Regions from separate parts of the Cellulomonas palmilytica genome, predicted to be linked through region 2. Evidence: predicted binding sites of a transcription regulator. Region 2 holds the regulator's gene; the other holds the start of a gene.

Region 1 (3,406 bases), 750 kb from region 2:
CCGACGTACCCGGGCGGCGCGCCGACGAGCCGCGCCACGGAGTGCTTCTCGCCGTACTCGGACATGTCGATGCGGACCATCGCACGCTCGTCGTCGAACAGGAAGTCCGCGAGCGCCTTCGCGAGCTCGGTCTTCCCGACGCCCGTGGGGCCGAGGAACAGGAACGAGCCCGTGGGACGGTCCGGGTCGCTGATGCCTGCACGGGCGCGGCGCACCGCGTCCGAGACCGTCGCGACGGCCTTCTTCTGCCCGATGAGGCGCTCGCCGAGCACCTCCTCCATGCGCAGCAGCTTGGCGGTCTCGCCCTCGAGCATGCGGCCCGCGGGGATGCCCGTCCACGCCGAGACGACCTCGGCGATCTCGTCGGGACCCACCTTCTCCGCGATCATCGGCGGCGCGTCGACGGTGTCCGCGGCGGCCTCGGACGCCTCGGCGTCCGCGATCTGCCGCTCGACCGCGGGGATCTCGCCGTAGAGCAGCCGCGCGGCCTTCTCCAGGTCACCCTCGCGCTGCAGGCGCTCCGCGTCGGAGCGCAGCGCGTCCAGGCGCGCCTTGAGGTCGCCGACGAGGTTGTGGCCCGCCTTCTCCTTCTCCCAGCGCGCGTTCAGCGCCGCGAGCTCCTCGCGCCGGTCCGCGAGGTCCTTGCGCAGCCGCTCGAGCCGGTCGAGCGAGGCGGGGTCGTCGGACTCCGACAGGACGACCTCCTCCATCTCCAGGCGCGTCACGGCACGCTGCAGCTCGTCGATCTCGATCGGCGAGCTGTCGAGCTCCATGCGCAGCCGCGAGGCGGCCTCGTCGACCAGGTCGATCGCCTTGTCCGGGAGCTGGCGGCCGGTGATGTACCGGTCGGACAGCGCCGCCGCGGCCACGAGCGCGGCGTCCGAGATGGTCACCTTGTGGTGCGCCTCGTACCGCTCCTTGAGCCCGCGCAGGATCGCGACCGTGTCCTCCACGGACGGCTCGCCGACGAACACCTGCTGGAACCGCCGCTCGAGCGCCGGGTCCTTCTCGACGTGCTCGCGGTACTCGTCGAGCGTCGTCGCACCGACCAGCCGCAGCTCGCCGCGCGCGAGCATGGGCTTGAGCATGTTGCCCGCGTCCATCGCGCCCTCGCCGCCGGCACCCGCGCCGACGACCGTGTGCAGCTCGTCGATGAACGTGACGACCTGCCCGTCGGAGCCCTTGATCTCCTCGAGCACCGCCTTGAGGCGCTCCTCGAACTCGCCGCGGTACTTCGCGCCCGCGACCATCGACGCGAGGTCGAGCGAGACGAGCCGCTTGCCGCGCAGCGACTCCGGGACGTCGCCCTCGACGATGCGCTGCGCGAGCCCCTCGACCACGGCGGTCTTGCCGACGCCCGGCTCACCGATCAGCACGGGGTTGTTCTTGGTGCGGCGCGAGAGCACCTGCACGACGCGGCGGATCTCCGAGTCACGGCCGATCACCGGGTCGAGCTTGCCCTCCGCGGCGCGCTGCGTGAGGTCCACGCCGTACTTCTCGAGCGCCTTGTACGTGCCCTCCGGGTTCGGGCTGGTGACGCGCGCGTTGCCGCGCACCGTGGGCAGCGCCGCGAGCAGCGCGTCGCGCGACGCCCCGGCCGCGCGCAGCGCGTCGGCCACGCCCGACTGGCCCGCGGCCAGGCCGATGAGCAGGTGCTCGGTCGAGACGTAGTCGTCGCCGAGCGTGCGGGCCTCCGCGTTGGCCGCCTCGATCGCGGCGGACGTCGCGCGCGACGCGTTGGGCTGCGCGACCGTCGAGCCCGACGACGACGGCAGGTTGACGAGGATGCCGCGCACCGCGCGGCCGAGCGCCCCGCGGTCGGCTCCGACCGCGTCGAGCAGCCCGTTGGCGACGCCGCCCTCCTGCTGGAGCAGCGCGTCGAGGATGTGCGCCGGCTCCAGCTGCGGGTTGCCGGCGGCGCTCGCGGACTGGATGGCGCTGCCGAGCGCCTCCTGCGAGCGGGTCGTGAGCTTGGCGTCCACGTGACCTCCCTGCGCGAGTCTCGCGCGTCGTCGATGTGTCTGCACATCCCAACGCGACAAAGTTGAGTCTATTCCACTCAACTTCCGCCCGCCTACCGCGGTCCACCCGCCCGCCGCGCCTCCCCCGCACCTCCCCCGCGAGCCCCCGCCGACCCACCGCGGCGCCCAGGCGCCCCCCCATCCCCTGGATGCAGGGATCGATGCAGCCCCGGCCGCCAGGCAGCGGCGGATCCTGCATCCAGCCCTGCATCGACGGGGTCGATATGAGGGGCAGCCGGCCTCGCATCGTGCTGCGGGCGTCCCGTGCGCGGCGGGGAGGAGGGTGGTGGCTGGGGGTGGGGTCGGGTGGGGGTCAGCCGCCCTGGCCGCCGGAGTTGTCGGGGGCGCCGTCGCCCGGGGGGAGGTCGCCACGCTCGACCGGCTCGCCGTCCGGCGGTGCGGGGAGCTCGGCCAGGAGCTGGGCGAGCTCGCCGTCGCGCGCCGGGCGGACCGCGGCGCCGGCCTCGCGCAGCGTCGTGGCGTCGACGCCGTCGCCCTCGAGCAGCACGTGCACGTCGTCGTGCACCACCTCGCACGCCGTCACGTCCGCAGAGGCGTCCAGGTCGGCGCACGGCTCCACCTGGCCCGCCGGCCGGCGCGACGTCCGCACCCAGAGGGTCCCGCCCTCGCCGACGTACGCCGCCGCGAAGCCGTCGTCGCCGGAGACGCCCGCGGACTGCACGGCGACGTCGAACCCGTCGACGTCGGTCACGTAGACCAGGTCCCGCGCGATCCCCGCGTACGCCATCCGTTCCTCGGTGTCCGCGCCGACCCCGGAGCTCCCGCACGCGGCGAGCCCCAGCACGACGAGGACCGCGGCGGCGCCGGCCGCCACCCCCGCCCGGTCGAGGCTGAGCCCCTGCTGCGGGGCTCGGAACGGCTGGCGGCGTGCGGCGCGACTCATCCGGGCACGATACCGGGCATGTGTGGCGACCCGGACACCGCGCACGCCGTCGATGCAGGGATGACTGCAGGGATGACTGCAGAGCTCGCGGCCCGACCCCGGCGGGTGCTGCACTCATCCCTGCATCGAAGGGCCGGGCGGGGCGCGAAGGCGCCCGGGTGCAGCAGGAGGGCCCACCGGGGGCGGGCATGGCGGAGCCCCCGGCCCGCGGGGGTCAGGGGCTCCGCTCTGGGTCAGCCCGCCAGGAACGGCAGGAGGGCGGCGTTGACCTCGGCGGCGTGCGTGGTGAGCAGGCCGTGCGGGGCGCCCTCGATCTCGACGTACTGCGCGCTCGGCAGCGCCTGGGCGAACAGCCGTCCGGTGGCCTCGACGGGCAGGATCCGGTCGGCACTGCCGTGGATGATCAGCGCGGGCACGTCGATCTTCGGGATGTCGGAGCGGAAGTCCTCGCCCCACGAGAGCGGGGCGGCCGCGGACGCGA
Region 2 (3,406 bases):
CACGGCCGCGCAGAAGATCGGCGAGGCCATCTACTCGCAGGCGCAGGCCGAGACCCCGGCCGACGCCCCGACCGGCGACGCGGGCTCGTCGTCCGACGACGACGTGGTCGACGCCGAGATCGTCGACGACGAGGACGACAAGAAGTGACGGACCAGCCGAACACCCCCGGGCCCGAGCAGGGCCCGGGGGAGACCCCCGAGGACGCGCCCCGCTTCACGGACAAGCGCCGCATCGACCCGGAGACGGGCCAGGTGCGTGAGCCGACCCCCGAGGAGGCGGTGATCGCGGAGGCCGAGGCCGCCGCAGCCGCGGGCACCGAGGTGTCGGACGCGCAGCGCCTGGCCGACGAGCGGCTCGAGGAGCTGCAGCGCGCCCACGCGGCGCACTACAACCTCGAGCAGCAGTACAACGCGTACGTGAAGCGCTCGAAGGCCGAGGTCCTCGCCGCGCACGACCGCGGTGTCGCGTCGGTGGCCGAGGCCCTCATCCCGGTGCTCGACGACATCGAGCTGGCGCGCCAGCACGGTGACCTCGCCGAGGGTCCGTTCGCGTCGATCGCCGAGAAGCTCGAGGGCACCCTCGCGCGGTTCGGCGTCGAGCGGTACGGCGCCGCGGGCGAGGAGTTCGACCCGGCGGTGCACGAGGCGCTCATGCACGCGCACTCGTCCGAGGTGACGACGTCGACCGTCCAGACCGTCCTGCAGCCGGGCTACCGGACGAAGGACCGGGTCCTGCGGGCGGCGCGCGTCGCCGTCGTGGACCCGGAGGCCTGACGACGAACGAGAAGGACCTGATGAGAAGGAGGGAGGCGCCGTGACCGGGCAGGACTGGCTCGAGAAGGACTTCTACTCGGTCCTCGGCGTCCCCAAGGACGCGGACGCGGCGACGATCAAGAAGGCGTACCGCAAGCTCGCGCGCGAGAAGCACCCGGACCACAACCCGGGTGACGCGCGCGCCGAGGCCCAGTTCAAGGACATCGGCGAGGCGTACTCGGTGCTCTCGGACCCCGAGCAGCGCCAGCAGTACGACCAGCTGCGCGCGATGGCCGGCGGTGCGCGCTTCACCGCGGGCGGCCGCGGTGGCGGCGGGTTCGAGGACATCCTCGGCGGGATGTTCGGCGGTGGTGGCGGCGGCAACACGCGCGTCCGCTACTCGACCGGCGGCGCCGGGGGCTTCGAGGACATCCTCGGCGGGATGTTCGGCGGTGGGTTCCAGCGCGGCCCGCAGCCGGGCGCGGACCTGGCCGCGGCGGTCGAGCTGCCGTTCCGCCAGGCCGTCGAGGGCTCGACCGTGTCGCTGCAGGTCGGGGGCCGTACCGTCAACGCCCGCATCCCCGCCGGGGTGCGCGACGGCCAGAAGATCCGGCTGCGCGGCAAGGGGCGGCCCGGCGAGCCCGGGGCCCCCGCGGGCGACCTCGTCGTGACCGTGCACGTCACGCCGCACCCGGTGTTCACGCTCGACGGACGCAACCTCAAGGTCACCGTGCCGGTGGCGTTCGACGAGGCGGCGCTCGGCGCGACGATCGACGTGCCGACGCTCGACGGCGAGAGCGTGCGGGTCAAGGTCCCGGCGGGCACGCCGTCGGGGCGGACGCTGCGCGTCAAGGGCAAGGGCGTGCCCGCGTCCGGCTCTGCCAAGACCCCCGGCGACCTCCTGGTCACCGTGCAGGTCGTCGTGCCGCAGCGCCTGTCCGACGCGGCCCGCGAGGCGGTCCAGGCGTTCGGCATCGCGACGAGCGGCGAGAACCCCCGCGCGTCGCTCATGGAGCAGGCCCGCAAATGACCCACCCCGCCGAGCGCGCACGCACCACCTCGAGCGCGCACGCCATGCGTGCGCGCTCGGGCGGGAACGTGCGCACTCGGCGGGTTCGTCGCGTGGGGGGTGACGCGTGAACGAGGACACGCCCATGTTCGTCATCTCGCGGGCCGCCGAGCTCGCGGGCATGCACCCGCAGACCCTGCGGCAGTACGACCGGCTCGGGCTGGTCTCGCCGCGGCGCACCGCCGGGCGTGGGCGGAGGTACTCGCTGCGCGACGTCGCCACGCTGCGCGAGATCCAGCGGCTCTCGCAGGACGAGGGCATCAACCTCGCCGGCATCAAGCGCATCCTCGAGCTCGAGGCCCAGGTGCTGCGCCTCGAGCGGCAGGTCGACTACCTGCGCTCGTTCGTCGAGCCCGGCCGTCGCGTGTTCACCGCGGACCCGCGCGGCGACGTCGTCGCGACGAGGCGCCCGCCCCGCGCCCCCCGCGTCGCCCAACCCCCGCGCGCGATCACGGCCTCCACCTCCGCCGTCGTCCTCTGGCGCCCCACCCCCTGACCCCCGCGCCACCCACCTCCCCGCCGAGTGCGCACGTGCGTGCGCGACAGCACCCGTCGAGCGTCCGCGGTCGGTGCGGAGCGTCCGCAGTCGGCGTGGGGAAGTGGGCGGGAGGATGGTGGGGTGGGGACTGCGCTGGGGATCGACGTCGGGACGACGCACACCAAGGTCGCGCTCGTGGACGTCAGCGCCGCGCGGACCCTTGCCGTCGCCTCCGCGACCACTCCCGCGCCGGCCGACCTGCTCCGCGTCGTCGCCGGCCTGACGCGCCGGGTGCTCGACGCGGTGCCGGGCGCACCGGTCCCCGGGGCGGTCGGTGTCGCCTCGATGGCGGAGACGGGTGTGCCGGTCGGGCCCGACGACGAGCCCCGCGGCGACTGGCTGCGGTGGGACGGGCACCGGGCCGGGCTGCAGGCCGACGAGCTCGCGGCGAGGCTCGGCCGCGCGGAGCTGTTCGCGGCGACCGGGGTGCGGTCGTCGGCGAAGGTGCCGCTCGCGACGTGGGCGTGGCTGCGCGACGAGCACGGTTCGCGTGGCATCCCGACGTCCGGCGCGGTGGGGGGACCGGTCACCGGCCCGTCAGGGCCGCTGCACCGTGACGGGCGCTGGGCGGGGGCAGCGGACCTCGTCGTGCTCGGGCTGACGGGCCGGCTCGTCACGGACCACACGCTCGCGGGCCGCACCATGGCGTACCGGCTGGGCGCGCCCGGCGCCCTGCCGTCGACGTTCGACGCCGACCTGCTCGCCGAGGTCGGGCTCACGCCCCGCCACGTGCCGCGCGTGCTGCACCCGGGCGAGACCGTCCCGCTGCGGTCCGGCCCGCTCACCGACGCGGGCCTGCTCGTGGGCACACCGGTCACGGTCGCGGGGCACGACCACGCGGTCGGCGCGTTCGCCGCGGGCGTGCGGTCGCCGGGGGACGTCGCGGACTCGGTCGGGACGTCGGAGGTCGTGTGCACCGTCCTCGCGGCCGACCCCGAGCCGGGACCCGTCGCGGCGGCGGGCATGAGCCTGGTGCGCACGGTCCGCGGTGACGCCCCGGCCCTGGTCGCGGGCTCGTCGAGCGCGGGCGGCGCCGTCGCGGCCTG

Evidence for each region. The regulator HspR, encoded in region 2, represses chaperone genes until heat shock. The targets are predictions, from matches to a motif close to AAGTTGAGTCNNNNNGACTCAACTT.
Region 1: a site for HspR is predicted at 2,042-2,066, ahead of clpB (ATP-dependent chaperone ClpB). Genes of this name have one in related genera too.

Annotation. Positions count from the first base shown of each region.
Region 1 is NZ_CP062221.1:1,053,331-1,056,736, reverse strand. It holds gene clpB (ATP-dependent chaperone ClpB) at 1-1,982, opposite strand, end outside; gene F1D97_RS05025 (hypothetical protein) at 2,335-2,925, opposite strand; gene F1D97_RS05020 (alpha/beta fold hydrolase) at 3,159-3,406, opposite strand, start outside.
Region 2 is NZ_CP062221.1:304,340-307,745, reverse strand. It holds gene dnaK (molecular chaperone DnaK) at 1-148, shown strand, start outside; gene F1D97_RS01545 (nucleotide exchange factor GrpE) at 145-774, shown strand; gene F1D97_RS01540 (DnaJ C-terminal domain-containing protein) at 815-1,783, shown strand; gene F1D97_RS01535 (heat shock protein transcriptional repressor HspR) at 1,908-2,318, shown strand; gene F1D97_RS01530 (FGGY family carbohydrate kinase) at 2,442-3,406, shown strand, end outside.